Myxococcus hansupus: one gene and its partner. The protein of the gene in region 1 binds, or shares a complex with, the protein of each later gene. Links are inferred from orthologs where the notes say so. Each region holds a gene or a part of one and is shown in the gene's direction. Other genes may lie near its edges.

The links. Proteins that work in one complex are often made in the same cells at the same time.
Region 2: the proteins of mfd (region 1) and uvrA are in contact, whole or in part, in a crystal structure (PDB 4DFC), measured with the Escherichia coli proteins. The link is inferred for Myxococcus hansupus from one-to-one orthologs.

Annotation. Positions count from the first base shown.
Region 1 is NZ_CP012109.1:7,376,924-7,385,349, forward strand. Bases 4,334-8,426 are described here. They hold mfd (transcription-repair coupling factor), read left to right. Parts: upstream 4,334-4,659; coding sequence 4,660-8,226; downstream 8,227-8,426. Other genes in these bases: A176_RS28865 (sensor histidine kinase), read right to left, coding at 4,334-4,386. Outside these bases: A176_RS28840 (type IV pilus modification PilV family protein), read left to right, coding at 1-283; A176_RS28845 (PilW family protein), read left to right, coding at 280-1,488; A176_RS28850 (pilus assembly FimT family protein), read left to right, coding at 1,490-2,134; A176_RS28855 (c-type cytochrome), read left to right, coding at 2,225-2,554; A176_RS28860 (hypothetical protein), read left to right, coding at 2,607-2,930; more of A176_RS28865, read right to left, coding at 2,947-4,333. UniProt on the Escherichia coli protein: Couples transcription and DNA repair by recognizing RNA polymerase (RNAP) stalled at DNA lesions. Mediates ATP-dependent release of RNAP and its truncated transcript from the DNA, and recruitment of nucleotide excision repair machinery to the damaged site.
Region 2 is NZ_CP012109.1:5,540,013-5,545,818, forward strand. What follows is about bases 2,161-5,637. They hold uvrA (excinuclease ABC subunit UvrA), read left to right. Parts: upstream 2,161-2,536; coding sequence 2,537-5,437; downstream 5,438-5,637. Also shown: A176_RS21380 (choice-of-anchor D domain-containing protein), read right to left, coding at 1-2,086; A176_RS21390 (POT family MFS transporter), read left to right, coding at 5,794-5,806. UniProt on the Escherichia coli protein: The UvrABC repair system catalyzes the recognition and processing of DNA lesions. UvrA is an ATPase and a DNA-binding protein. A damage recognition complex composed of 2 UvrA and 2 UvrB subunits scans DNA for abnormalities.

The DNA of each region.
Region 1 (8,426 bases):
CAACTCCGTGCGTCCGGTGTGGTGGTCCGCCAACGGACGCATGCGGGAGCTCGAGCCCCTCGCGAACGCGCCTCCGCACCTGCGCTACGACCTGATGCTGGACGTGGACCCTCCGTTCGAGGGCGGTGAGCAAGGGGCGCCCGCGCTCGCCCGCGTCATCGCGCCCCATGGCACGCAGCTCCCCCTGGACCAGGTCGTCAATGTCCGCGTCACCGTGAGCTGGGCGGAGGAGCCCGGCGCGCCTCGCCGGGCGGTCGCCCTGCAGACCCGGATGGCCCCATGAACCGCCCGCATCCAACGCCGCCCCGAGGCTTCACGCTCATCGAGCTGATGGTCGCCTCCACCCTGTCCATGCTGGTGCTCGCCGCGGCCATTGGCGTGAGCGTCCACCTGCAGCGACGCGGCTTGATGGAAGAGCGCATCATGGAGACCCAGAACACCGGGCGCGCCGCGAGGGACCTGCTCGCGTTCAGCGTGCAGCGCGCGGGCGCGGGCATTGGCAGCCTCTCCCTCACCGGCGGCCAGCTTCCCGCGGGCACGGCCGACGTGTTCTACGCGGTGTCGGTCCGGACACGCGCGGAGTTCCCGGGCGACCCCTCGTTCGTTCCGCCCCTCGACGGCAACCTGTTGTCGGACGCGCTCGACGTCTGGGAGACCGACCCGGGCCGCATGGTCCTCCTCACGGGCTGTGGCTCCGGTGGCGGCGGACCGGCCTGGGCGGACACCCGGCTGTGCATCTCCGAGCTGCTCCGGCCGCCGCCCGCCTTCCTCGACAACGCGGTCATCGCCGTGGTGCGCCCGGGCAGCAACACCTCGCGCGGCTGGGCCTGCATCGGACAGGTGACGAGCCGGGTGGCCGAAGGCGTGGAGTGGACCCCGGGCATCCCGGGCAGGCCCTCGCCCGGGGACGGGAACTGTCACCCCAACGCCGCGGTCGCGGGAGGCGTCTGGAACGCCACGGAGACCAACCCCATCTACCTCCTGCCCGTCTCCAGCCGGAGCTTCCGGGTGAACTGGCCGGAGGGCAGGCCCACGTTGGAGATGGATGTGGATGGGCCCTCCGGACCCGCGGCCTACGGCCCGGTGTCCCAGGACATCGAGCAGCTCCAAATCCGCCTGGGCGTGGTCGACCCCGGCGCGCCCATGAACGGGGCCGTGCGCTTCTTCCCGGACCCCGGCATGAACCGCCCCGCGCTGGAGACCTGCACACAGGGAACGTGTGCCGCGCATGTCACCTGGACCTGGGACCCTGGCGTGCCCGTGCCGCCCGACCGGGGCCCGGGCAGCGCGGGAGACGAGCTGATGCGCCGCGTGCGGTTGGTGGAGCTGTCCATCACCGCGCGCTCACAGCGCGTGGAGCTGCTGGGAGACGAAGCCGGCGGCGGAATCGACGATTGGGGCAACCCCCAAGATGGCTTCAAACGCCGGCACACCGTCGTCCGGCTGGCGCCGCGCAACTTCGCCTTCGTGGGCGTGGAAGGGGAATGACATGCATCCGCGCAACCAGGGCGTGACGTTGTTGGAGGTGATGGTGGTGGTGGCCATCATCGGCGTCTTCGCCACCCTCTCCGTCACCAGCTTCCAGGGCATGCTCGAGCGGCAGCGCGTCAGCGGCGCGCAGCGGGAGCTGGTGTTGATGATGCAGGAGGCGCGTCAGAAGGCGCGCGCCACCCGCCAGCCCGTGCGGCTCAACCTCCGCGTCGCGGACGAGAACGACCGACAGGTGACACGCATGCGGTGGGAGTCGCTGGCGTGCAGTGACACCTGGGGCACCGTCTGTCCCATCGAGGCGTGTCTGGACAACCGCTGCGGCGAGGGCGGCTGTGAGTGCCCGGAGACAGGCCCCGAGCTGATCATCCCGCCGCAGCTCGACGTGACGCAGCTCGTGGGGCTGTGTTGGGTGGACGCCACGGGAACCCAGTCCCCCATCGTCGCGCCACGGTCGGCGGACGGACGTCCCTGTGAGCCGTCCGAGGACGCGCCCGACCCGGAGCGGCTCGTGCTGCGGCGCAACCACGGCACGCCCGAGCTCCCCAACTGGCGGCCGGAGCTGGTGTTCCAGGCGGACAAGCTCACGGCGTCCATACGCTCCGTGGATTGTGACAAGCACGGCTCCACACCAGGCTGCCAGTAGACACGGCGTGCGAACCCGCGGCTTCGGCGTATGCTCGGCCCCGGGCCCTCGAGGCCCGGTGCGCCGTCCGTCCGCGAGGAGCCTCCGACGATGATGAAGCGGTTCGTCCTGCTGCTGTCCCTGGGCCTGGCCACCAGCGCACGCGCGGAGAGCACCGCCGACGTCTGGCAGGCGAAGTGCGCGGTGTGTCACGGCGGTGACGGCAAGGCGCAGACGAAGATGGGCCAGAAGGAGTCCATCGGCGACATGAGCCGCCCGGACTGGCAGCGGGCCCGGACGGACGCCGCCCTCCGCAAGGTCATCGCCGAGGGCGACCCTCGCAACAGCAAGATGAAGTCATTCAAGGACACGCTTACCCCCGCGCAGATGGACGCACTGGTGGGATACATCCGCACCATGAAGGCGCCCTCGCCCCCTTGAATTTCGGTTGGAACCCCCGCGTCATCCCCCTCAAGAGAAACGGAGCCCCCCCATGAAGAACCTCACTGTCGCGGTCGTCTTCTGCCTCTCCATGGCCAGCCTGTTCACCTCGCTGCGCGCGGACGCGTTGTCTTCGGTGCACATCGAGAAGGGCCTGTCTCCGGCCCAGCCGCTGTCCCTGCGCCCCCAGGGGGACGGCAAGGGCGGTGACGACAAGGGCGACAAGGGAGGCAAGGGCGGCGAGGAGGACGAGGAGGACTACCGCAAGCGCCAGTACGCCGGCATCTCCCAGCAGGCCGCCCTGGAGCTGGTGGACCCCGGCGCGCTGACCGACGTCCTCCGCCTCCAGGCCGCCGTGAAGTTCGGCCTCCGCTAGGCGGTCGCACCGCGCCTCACGCGCCCTTGCCCGGCGGCCCCCCCAGCGGCCGGGTGACGCGGGGCAACGTCACCGAGAAGCACGTCCCCGTGTCCGCGGACGACGCCACGTCGAGCCAGCCTCCGTGCGCCGTCACGATTTGCGACACGATGTAGAGCCCCAACCCCAGGCCCTGGTGCTTCGGCTTCGGCTGCCCGGGCTCCGGGGGCACCCCGTGGAACGGCGAGAAGAGCCGGGCGCGCAGGGACTCGGGGATGGGCGGGCCTCCGTTGTGAATCTCCACCCGCTGGAACAGCGCGTCCTTCGCGGCCAGCCGGACCCGCACCGACGCCCCTTCTGGACTGTGCTGCAGGGCATTGCCCACCAGGTTGGACAACACCTGCCCCAGGCGCTCCTCGTCCCAGACGCCCCGTGACTCGCCGTCCACCTCCAGGCGGACGCTGCACTCCGGATGCGCCGGCTCCAGCTCCGCGATGATGCGGTGGCAGACGTCCACCATGCACACCTCATGCGGACGCAGCGGAATGCCTCCCGCCATGCGCGCGCGGGTGAAGTCGAGCAACTGTTTCACCAGCCGCGCCATCCGCTCGGCGCTCCCGTCGATGCGCGTCACCACGCGCCGGACCTCGGGCGGCAGCGACTCCCGGGCCAGCAGCGCCGCGGAGGACAGCCGCACCGCGGCCAGCGGGTTGCCCAGGTCGTGTCCCAGCACGCCGATGAAGCGCTCCTGGTAGCGCGCCTCCTCCTCGCGCTCCAGCTCCTGGCGGCGCCGGGCGGTGACGTCACGGCAGATGGCGAAGAGGCCGTACACCGTGCTGTCGCCCCGGCGCAGCACGCCCTTCGTCGTGTGCCAGATGCGGTCGGTCCCCGGTCCGCCTTCGGCGCCTTCGTACGTGGCCGTCTGTCCGGAGCGCATCACCTGGCGGTCATGCTCCAACGTCGGCGCGGCGCGCTCGTGCCCCAGCAGCTCCGCGTCCGTCCGCCCGAGGATGTCGCGCGGCGCGCGGTGGAAGGCGTTCGCGGTGGCCGGGTTGATGAGGATGTATCGCCCCGCCACGTCCTTCACGTAGATGGCGTCGGTGGCGCTCTCGATGACCGCGTGCAGCAGGTCATGGTCCCTGCGCAGCGCCTCCTCCGCGGCCATGCGCTCGGAGAGGTCCTCCAGGAAGAGCACCACGCCATCATCACAAGGCGACACCCGCGCCAGCAGCCACATGGTGCCCAGCGTCGACTGGCGCGACACCCGGACCACCTCCGGCACCCGGCGCGTCGCCACGCGGACACACGCGCCGAACAGGCCGCCGTCCCAGCTCCAAGGCGCGCCCTCCAACAGCCGATGATGCACCAGCCGGCCCGCTTCACCCCCGAGCCAGCGCTCCGCCTGGGCATTGGCGGATGCACATTCGAAGTCGACGATGCCGCCCACCTCGGAGCGCACGCTCCGCAGCACGGCCACCGCCTCCGACGATGGGGCTTCTTCTTCCCCGGTGCCCAGGCACCTGTTGATTCCACGGCCAGATGACATGCGGCGTGGCCCCCGATGCTGCCGTTGTGAGTCACCCTAACCCCGCAGCTAGGGGTGCGGCCAACCGGTCCCCGGGGTGGCTGAACAGTGCCCGAGCTAACCAGTGCTTCCGATTTCTCCTGTTTCGTCGGACACCTGGCGCGCTCCGTCGTTGACCTGACACGGCGCGGCTTTTAATTACGCCGGGGCCTTCAAGGTCCACTCATGGACACTCCCTTCACACAGACGCAGGACAGCGGTGCGGCGGGCGACCCATTCGTCCAGGTGGTTGATGCGCTTCGAGCGGGCCAACGCGTCCGCACGCAGGGGCTCAAGGGGGCGGCGCGCGGGCATGTGCTCGCCCGCCTCCATGCCGCGCTGAAGGCGCCCCTGGTCTGCGTCGCCGTGGACGAGGAGGCCGCGGACGCGCTCGCCGCCGACCTGTCCTTCTTCCTGGGAGGCCACGGCAGCCTGCTGGAGCCCCGGGTGCTGCGGCTGCCCGCCGACGAGGCGCTCCCCTTCGACGAGGTGTCCCCCGACGCGGCCGTGGTGACGGAGCGGCTGGGCGCCCTCTTCCACGTGGGCCAGGGCACGCGCTTTCCCGCGCTGGTGCTGTCCGTGCGCGCGCTGTACCGCCGTGTGCTGCCGCTGGAGATGATGCGCGCGCTGTCCGCGCGGGTGTCCGCGGGCCAGGACTTCGACCGCGACTCGCTGGCGCGCCGGCTGGTGCGCATGGGCTATCAGAACAGCCCGCTGGTGGAGGACGTGGGTACCTTCAGCGTGCGCGGCGACTTGCTGGACGTCTTCAGCCCGCTCTACGACAAGCCCGTCCGCCTGGAGTTCTTCGGCGACACCATCGAGTCCATCCGCGCCTTCGACCCGCAGTCCCAGCGCACGGTGGACGCGCTCAAGGACGTGCACCTGGTGCCCGCGCGCGAGGTGCTCCTCACCGATGAGACGCGCCCGCGCGCCGAGGCCGCCGCCCGCGCGGTGGCCGACCGCATCAACCTGCCCACCATCAAGCTGCGCGAGCAACTGGAGACGCTGCGCGAGGGCCTGCCTGGCTTCGGGATGGAGGGCCTGCTGCCCGGCTTCTTCGAGGGCGGGCTGTCCACGGTGTTCGACTTCCTGCGCGACTGGGGCCCCGACGCGCCCGTCTTCTACGTGGATGACCCGCTGGGGCAGGACCGCGCGGTGGAGACGCTGTGGGAGGAGCTGGAGCGCTCCCACGCGGCGGCCGAGGCGCGACAGGAGCTCACCTGTCCCCCGCTGGAGCACTTCCTTGCCCGCGAGGACGTGGACCAGCGGCTGCGCGGCTTCCGCGTCCTGGAGGGCGGCGGCCTGTCGCTGGCGCAGACGGAGCGCCCGCCGGTGCACTTCACCTTCGGCGGCACCCAGGACCTGCGAGAAGCCATCCTCGCGCACCACGGCGAAGAGGGCGCGCTGTCCCCGCTGGTGGAGCGGCTGGAGCGCTGGCGGGAGCTCCGCACGGCCTGCGTGGTGGCGTGCGGCACGCTGAGCCAGGCGGACCGGCTGAAGCGGCTGCTGATGGACCGCAACGTGGTGGTGAAGGTGCACACGGAGCCGTTGGTGGACGCCTCGTCGCTGTACGAGCCGTCCATCCGGGCGCACCTCTTCACGGGCGAGGTGAGCCACGGCTTCGTGGACGGGCCGGGTGGGCTCGCGGTGCTGGCGGATGAGGAAATCTTCGGCGTGCGCGCGCGCCGGCGGCCCCGGCGCAGCAAGAAGCTGGACGCGTTCGGCTCGGGCTTCGGGGACCTGAAGGAAGGCGACCTCATCGTCCACACCGACTTCGGCATCGGCCGCTACGCGGGCCTGACGAAGATGGAGGTCAACGGCGTGCCCGGGGACTTCCTCGTCCTGGAGTACGCGGGCCGGGACAAAATCTACCTGCCGGTGGGCCGCATGCGGCTCATCCAGAAGTTCTCCGGTGGCGACCCCACGCAGGTGCAGCTCGACAAGCTGGGCACCACGAGCTGGGAGAAAACGAAGAAGCGCGTCAAGGAGCAGCTCCTCAAGATGGCGGCGGAGCTGCTGCAAATCGCCGCCGCGCGCAAGGCGCACCCGGGCCACGCCTTCAGCGCGCCGGACCGGTACTACGCCCAGTTCGAAGCGGACTTCGAGTTCGAGGAGACGCCGGACCAGGCCAAGGCGATTGAAGACGTCCTGGCGGACATGCAGAAGGCCGAGCCCATGGACCGGCTCGTCTGCGGCGACGTGGGCTACGGCAAGACGGAGGTGGCCATGCGCGCCGCCTTCAAGGCCGCGTTGGACCGCAAGCAGGTGGCGGTGCTGGTGCCCACCACGGTGCTGGCGCAGCAGCACTTCCTCTCCTTCAAGAAGCGTTTCAAGGACTACCCCGTCACGGTGGAGGTCATCTCCGGGCTGAAGAAGGCGCCGGAGGTGCGTGAAATCCTCAAGCGCGCCAAGGAGGGCAAGGTCGACATCCTCATCGGCACCCACAAGCTGCTGGGCGGCGAGGTGGCCTTCAAGGACCTGGGTCTGATGATTGTCGACGAGGAGCAGCGCTTCGGCGTGAAGCAGAAGGAGTCGCTCAAGAAGTGGCGCTCCCAGATTGACGTGCTCACGCTGACGGCCACGCCCATTCCCCGCACGCTCCACATGAGCATGTCCGGCGTGCGGGACATGAGCATCATCGCCACGCCGCCGCAGGACCGCCGGGCCATCCGGACCTTCGTGATGAAGTACGAGGACCAGGTCGTCAAGGAGGCCATCGAGCGCGAGGTGGCGCGCGGCGGACAGGTGTTCTTCGTCCACAACCGCGTGGAGTCGCTGCCGTCCATCGAGACGCAGATTCGCACGCTGGTGCCCCAGGTCACCCTTGGCGTGGCGCACGGGCAGATGGGCGAGGGGCAGCTCGAGAAGGTGATGCTCGCCTTCACGGAGAAGAAGTATCAGGTGCTGCTGTGCACCAGCATCATCGAGAGTGGCATCGACATCTCCAGCGCCAACACGATGATTGTGAACCGGGCGGACCAGTTCGGACTGGCGCAGCTCTACCAGCTCCGAGGCCGCGTGGGACGCTCCAAGGAGCGCGCCTATGCGTACCTGCTGGTGCCGTCACGGCGGGCGGTGACGAAGGACGCGCAGCGGCGCTTGGAAGTGCTCCAGAACTTCACCGAGCTGGGCGCGGGCTTCTCCATCGCCAGTCATGACCTGGAGATTCGTGGCGCAGGCAATCTGCTGGGCGACAAGCAGTCGGGTGCCATCGCGGAGATTGGCTTCGACATGTACGCGCAGCTTCTGGAAGAGGCCGTCGCGGAGATGCAGGGCCAGCCGCCCAAGATGCAGATTGAGCCGGACGTCACGCTGCCCATGCCGGCGCTCATCCCGGACGACTACGTCAGCGACGTCCACCAGCGGCTCGTCTTCTACAAGCGATTCAGCCAGGCCAGCCACCCGGACGAGGTGACGGACCTGCGCGCGGAGCTGGTGGACCGCTACGGCGAAGCCCCGGACGAGGTGGACCACCTGTCCGAGCTGACGCTGCTGAAAATCGACATGCGCGATTTGCGGCTGCGCGGGCTGGAGGTGGGCACCACCCGCCTGGTGGTGACGCTGGGCGCGGACGCGCTGCTGGACGGCCCCAAGGTGGCGGGGCTGGTGCAGCGCTCCAAGGGCCTCTACCGCCTCACGCCGGACATGAAGCTCGTCGCCCGGGCGCCGCAGGGTGCCAGCGGCCACGACCTCATCGCCGAGGCCAAGAAGGTGCTGAGGGATTTGGGCCACTGCGCGCTGCCGCAGGCGTAGCCCTCGACGCCTCGGTGGCCGCTCCGCCGCCAAGGCCGCTCAGCGGCGGAGCGCGTGCGGACGCAGCGCACTGCCGCTTCAAGCCACGGGGACCCTGCCCCGTGGCGCGGTGCTCGGCAAATGCCCCTGGGCACGGCGCCCGCCACGGGACCCCGGCCCCGTGGCGCGGCGCTGGGCAAACGCCCCTGGGCACGACGCCC
Region 2 (5,806 bases), 1.8 Mb from region 1 along the record:
CCGAGTTATCCACCACGAAGAGCACGTCCACCTTCGCCTGGGACTCCTGGAAGAAGCGGTCCGTCTGCTCCGCCTTCGTCACCCCCAGGCCCACCATGCCCACCGTGTAGACGGCGCCGTCCGCGAGCGTGAAGCGCAGCGCCGCCGTGTCCGCGCCCTCGTCCACCGGGGCGTACGTCGCCGTCAGGGGCCGCGTGCTCGCGGGCCCCAGCGTCCACGGGGCATTGCCGCCGCCGTCCACGGTGAACTCCCCCGCGTCCGCGTCGAACGCCACCTGATTCACCTGCACGGGCCCCACACACGAATTCACCGCCACCAGCTCACGCGTCCGAGGACCGCACGACAGCTTGGTGACGCCGAAGTCCAACGTCGTGGGCTGCAACGCGAAGCACCCCACCACGCCCTCGCCCTGGAGCTGCACCAGGGGATGCCCCAGCGTGGGATGGTTCACCCACGCCTCGGCCAGGCCCGTGAAGCGGCCTTCTTCCGGCGGCTTGAAGCGGATGACGAGCGACGCCTTCTTGCCGGGCTCGAGCACGCCATTCTCCACCGGCGTCGCCGTGAAGGCGCCATCCGAGCCCTGCGCGAGCTGCATCGAGGCCAGGTAGCAGGCCTCCGACCCCGTATTCCGCAGCGTCGCCCCGAGCGCCACCTCCGCGCCCACCGGCACCTTGCCGAAGTCGAGCGTCTGGGACAGCGCGTACTGGCACGGCGGGAAGACGCCCCCCTGCCCTTCGAGCGCCACCGCCTCCGTGGCCAGGGAGCCTCCGTCGCGCACCGTGACGGCGAGCTTGCCGGTGCTCACCACCGTGTTCCCCGCCTTGGGACTGAAGGTGACGCCCACCCGGACACTCTGCCCGGCGGGCACCGACACGCTGGCCGGCGCCTGCGCCAGGGTGAAGTAGCCGCCCTGGTGCGTGTCGAGCTCGAGGTCGCTCACGCTCACGCTGTCGCGGCAGCGGTTGTAGACGGTGACCTGCCGCGTCGCCGTCATGCCTTCCGCCACCGTGCCGAAAGCCAACCGCCGGGGAAGCACGGTGACGCAAGAGCCGCCGCCCTCACCCGCCAGGGCCACCTTGGGGCCCGGCGCGGTGGAGCCCTGCTCGCGCACGCCAATCTCCACCCGCCCGTCACGCACCTTGCCCACCGCCGAGGGCGTGAAGGCCACGCGCAGCTCCACCACCGCGCCCGGCGCCAGCAGGTTGTTGGCCACCACCGGCTCGTTCGAAACGCGGAAGACGCCCTCGGAGCTCTCCACCAACTGCGAACCGCTGAAGCTCAGCGGCTCCGTGCCCAGGTTGCGCACGGTGATGACCTGCTCCGCCGTGGCGCCCAGGGCCACGCGGCCGAAGTCCACGCGCAGCGGCGTCACCTCCAACTTGGACGCCACGCCGGTGCCCGTCAGCGGCACCACGGCGGGCTCGCATCCGTCACACACCACCACGTGCAGCGCCGCCTCGGCCGTGCCCAACCGGCGCGGGGCGTAGGCCACCGGAATCACCCGCGCCTCGCCCGGCGCCAGCGAAGAGGGCAATCCCTGGCCCGCGGTGAACTGGTCGGCGTCCGCGCCCTGCAGCGATAGCGACAGCGGGCTGTCCACGTCGGACGGGTTGCGCACCGTCACCTCGCGCATCTCCACGAAGCCCATGGGCACGTTGCCGAAGTCGAGCGCCTCCGGGGACACCTCGATGAAAGCCTTCACGCCACGGCCCTTCACCGGCACCCGCCCGCCGGCCTCCGCGTCCGTGAGGATCTCCACCTGCCCCTGAATCTCGCCCTCCACCCGCGGCAGGAAGTGGACTTCAATCTCCTGCTCGCCACCGGCGGGCAGGACGAAAGGCTCGAAGGGCGGGATGTCCACGTTGGGCACGCTGGAGATGGCGCCCTCCACGCGGTACGAGGCGCGGCCGGCGTTGGCGATTCGCACCTTCAGCGTCTTGGTGTGACCAAGCGCCGCCGGGCCGAAATCGATGGTCTCTGGACGGACGACGAAGGCGCTCTTCGCCTTCTGGGAGGCGGGCCGCTCACACGCCACCGCCACCACCATCGCCGCCACCAACCCCACCACCCCAAACGCCCTGCGCATGACAACCTCCCGACCCCACCGAGAGACGCCAGGAACCCACCCTGGCTCGCCTCACGGCTCCAGCGGGGGGCCCTCTGCAACCTCGGTGCCCGGTCCGCCCACAGAGGCGCGGCCCACGCATCCCCACGGCAACCGTCTGGCCTCCCAGGGAAACAACCTCCCCAGCGCGCGGAAGCTGACTCCCCAATCAAGGGCCCTTTCGGAAGTTTTTTCAGGAACTCCCGGTGCCACACAGACGAATCCTCCGCCCGGGAGGAGCAGGCAAGCGTCCGTACCGACTCCAGGGCTGCCCTGTGTCAGGACACCGCCATCCAGGCCCTGAATCCGCCCGCCTGCAGGGTCGGCAGATGTGGGATGGGCGGCGCAACCCAGGACGTTCTCCCGCATCCACCGGTGTTCCGACGTGTTTCCCCCTACCGGAACGCATATTCAGTGGTAGATCGCCCGCCCATGTCCGAGCCCGACGTCATTTCCCTCAGAGGCGCCAAGGAGCACAACCTCAAGAACGTCTCCCTGGACATCCCCAAGAAAAAGCTCGTCGTCTTCACCGGCGTGTCTGGCTCGGGCAAGAGCTCGCTCGCCTTCGACACCCTCTACGCGGAAGGCCAGCGCCGCTACGTGGAGAGTCTCTCCGCCTATGCCCGCCAGTTCCTGGGGCAGATGGAGAAGCCTAAGTACGACACCATCCGCGGCCTGTCGCCCACCATCTCCATCGAGCAGAAGGCGGCCAGCAACAACCCCCGCTCGACGGTGGGCACCGTCACGGAGGTGCACGACTACCTGCGCGTGCTCTACGCCTCCATCGGCATGCAGCACTGCCCCAACTGCGGCGTGAAGGTGGGCAAGCAGAGCGCGCAGCAGATTGTCGATGAAATCCTCAAGGCCCCCACGGGCACGAAGCTCCAGGTGCTGGCGCCGCTCGTCACGAACCGCAAGGGTGAGCACAAGGACCTGCTCGCCGAGGCGCAGAAGCGCGGCTTCTCCCGCGCGCGCATCGACGGCGTGCTCAAGAGCCTGGAGGAGCGCATCGAGCTGGACAAGAAGTCCAAGCACGACATCGCGCTCGTCATCGACCGCGTCGTGCTGAAGGCCGACGTGAAGACGCGCCTCACCGACTCCGTGGAGACGGCGCTGCGCGAGGGCAAGGGCACGCTCATCATCACCGACGAGAAGGGCACGCTCGCCTCCGACCGCGTGATGAGCGAGCTGAACGCCTGCTCGAAGTGCGGTCTGTCTTTCGGTGATTTGACGCCCGCGTCCTTCTCCTTCAACAACCCGCTGGGCATGTGCACGGACTGCAACGGCCTGGGCACGAAGCCGGAGATGGACCCGGACCTCATCGTCCCGGACACGTCACGCAGCATCCGCGACGGCGCCATTGAGCCGTGGGCCGGCAGCATGAACCGCGGCGAGGGCTGGACGGCCGACTTCGTGGAGAGCCTGGCCAAGGCCTTCAAGATTGATCTGGACGTGCCCTACGCGAAGCTGACCAAGCGCGAGAAGGACACGGTGATGTACGGCGCCAGCGGCAAGTCCTTCACCGTCGCGTGGGGCGAGGGCGGCAAGTACAAGATGGAGTGGGAGGGGCTCGTCGAGCGCATGATGCGCAACTTCAAGACGACCACCTCGGAGGCGCGCCGCACGGAGCTGCAGAAGTACTTCAGCGACAAGCCCTGCCCCTCCTGCAAGGGGGAGCGCCTGAAGCCGGAGAGCCGCGCCGTCAAGGTCCACGGGCGCTCCATCGTCGAGCTGAGCCGGCTGACCATCTCCGACTCGCTGGGCTTTTTGGGCGAGATGTCCCTGTCCGCGCACGAGCGGAAGATCGCCACCGAGCTCTTGAAGGAGATTCGCAGCCGCCTGTCCTTCCTGGTGGACGTGGGTCTGGGCTACCTGATGCTGGACCGCACCGCGTCCACGCTGTCCGGTGGCGAGAGCCAGCGCATCCGGCTGGCGTCGCAGATGGGCAGCGAGCTGACGGGCGTCATCTACATCCTGGACGAGCCCTCCATCGGACTGCACCAGCGCGACAACGGCAAGCTGCTGACGACGCTCAAGCGCCTGCGGGACTTGGGCAACTCCGTCATCGTCGTGGAGCACGACGAGGAGACGATGGAGGAGGCGGACTGGCTGGTGGACTTCGGACCCGGCGCGGGCGAGCTGGGCGGCCAGGTGGTGGCGCAGGGCACGCCGGCGGAGGTCATGGCCAACGAGGCCAGCTCCACCGGCGCCTACCTGTCCGGCCGTCAGGAAATCGAGATTCCGTCGGAGCGCCGCAAGCCGGACCCGAAGCGGAAGATCGTCATCCAGGGGGCGCAGGAGAACAACCTGAAGAACGTGGACGCGGACATCCCGCTGGGCGTCTTCACCGCCGTCACCGGCGTGTCCGGCGCGGGCAAGTCCACGCTCATCAACGAAATCCTCTTCCCCGCCCTGGCGCGGCACCTCTACGAGAGCCGCGAGACGCCGGGCAAGCACAAGGCCGTGCACGGCCTGGAGCACCTGGACAAGGTCATCGACATCGACCAGCGCCCCATTGGACGGACGCCTCGCAGCAACCCGGCCACGTACACCAAGCTGTTCGACAACATCCGCGACGTGTTCGCCATGACGCCCGAGGCGCGCGCGTTCGGCTACGGGCCGGGCCGCTTCAGCTTCAACATCAAGGGCGGCCGCTGCGAGGCGTGCGAGGGCGACGGCGTGAAGCTGGTGGAGATGCACTTCCTGGCGGACGTCTACGTCCCCTGCGAGGTGTGCGCCGGCAAGCGCTTCAACGAGGCCACCCTGCGCGTGCGCTACAAGGGCAAGAATGTCGCCGAGGTGCTCGACATGAGCGTGCGCGAGGCGATGGAGCACTTCGGCGCGCACCGCGACATCATGCGCGTGCTCCAGACGCTGCATGACGTTGGCCTGGGCTACATCCGCCTGGGACAGCCCTCCCCCACCCTGTCTGGCGGCGAGGCCCAGCGCATCAAGCTGGCGCGCGAGCTGGCGCGCGTGGCCACCGGCCGCACGCTCTACATCCTCGACGAGCCCACCACCGGCCTGCACTTCGAGGACATCCGCAAGCTGCTGGCCGTGCTCAACCGGCTGGTGGAGGCGGGCAACAGCGTGCTCGTCATCGAGCACAACCTGGACGTCATCAAGAGCGCGGACTGGCTCATCGACATGGGCCCCGAGGGCGGCGCCGGCGGCGGGCGGGTGCTCGCGGCGGGCACGCCCGAGCAGGTCGCCCAGGTCGAGGGCAGCCACACCGGCCGCTACCTGGGCCACGTGCTGACCAAGGCCCGCAAGGCCCGCGTGGGTGTGCGCGTGGACGGCCCGGCGCCCGTGATTCAGGGCGCGCGCGGCTGACGGTCCGCCGGACTGTCATTCTCCGAGAAAATGGAGCGGGGGGACGGGGGTGCCTTCATTCACCCCCATCCCCTCGCACCACCTTGGAGGAATTGACATCAAGGCAAATGATAGGGATTTTCCAATGCCTGTCAAACCCAGCCAGGCGACTTGAGTTGTATCAATAAATACACACGCCCACCGGAATGACGCAGGCAGTCTTGCGGGAGATTTCCGGCGCGGGTGCGGGCAGGGAGGCATCGCCCGGCAGGGCGGGCAGGCGACGCGCGGTGGAGTCCCGGCGTTCCGTTGGGTAGGGTGCGGCTTCTCGGAATCTAGGAGCCCCCACCTTTCGTCACGAGGGAGCACCCCGTCGTATGGCCCAGGCAA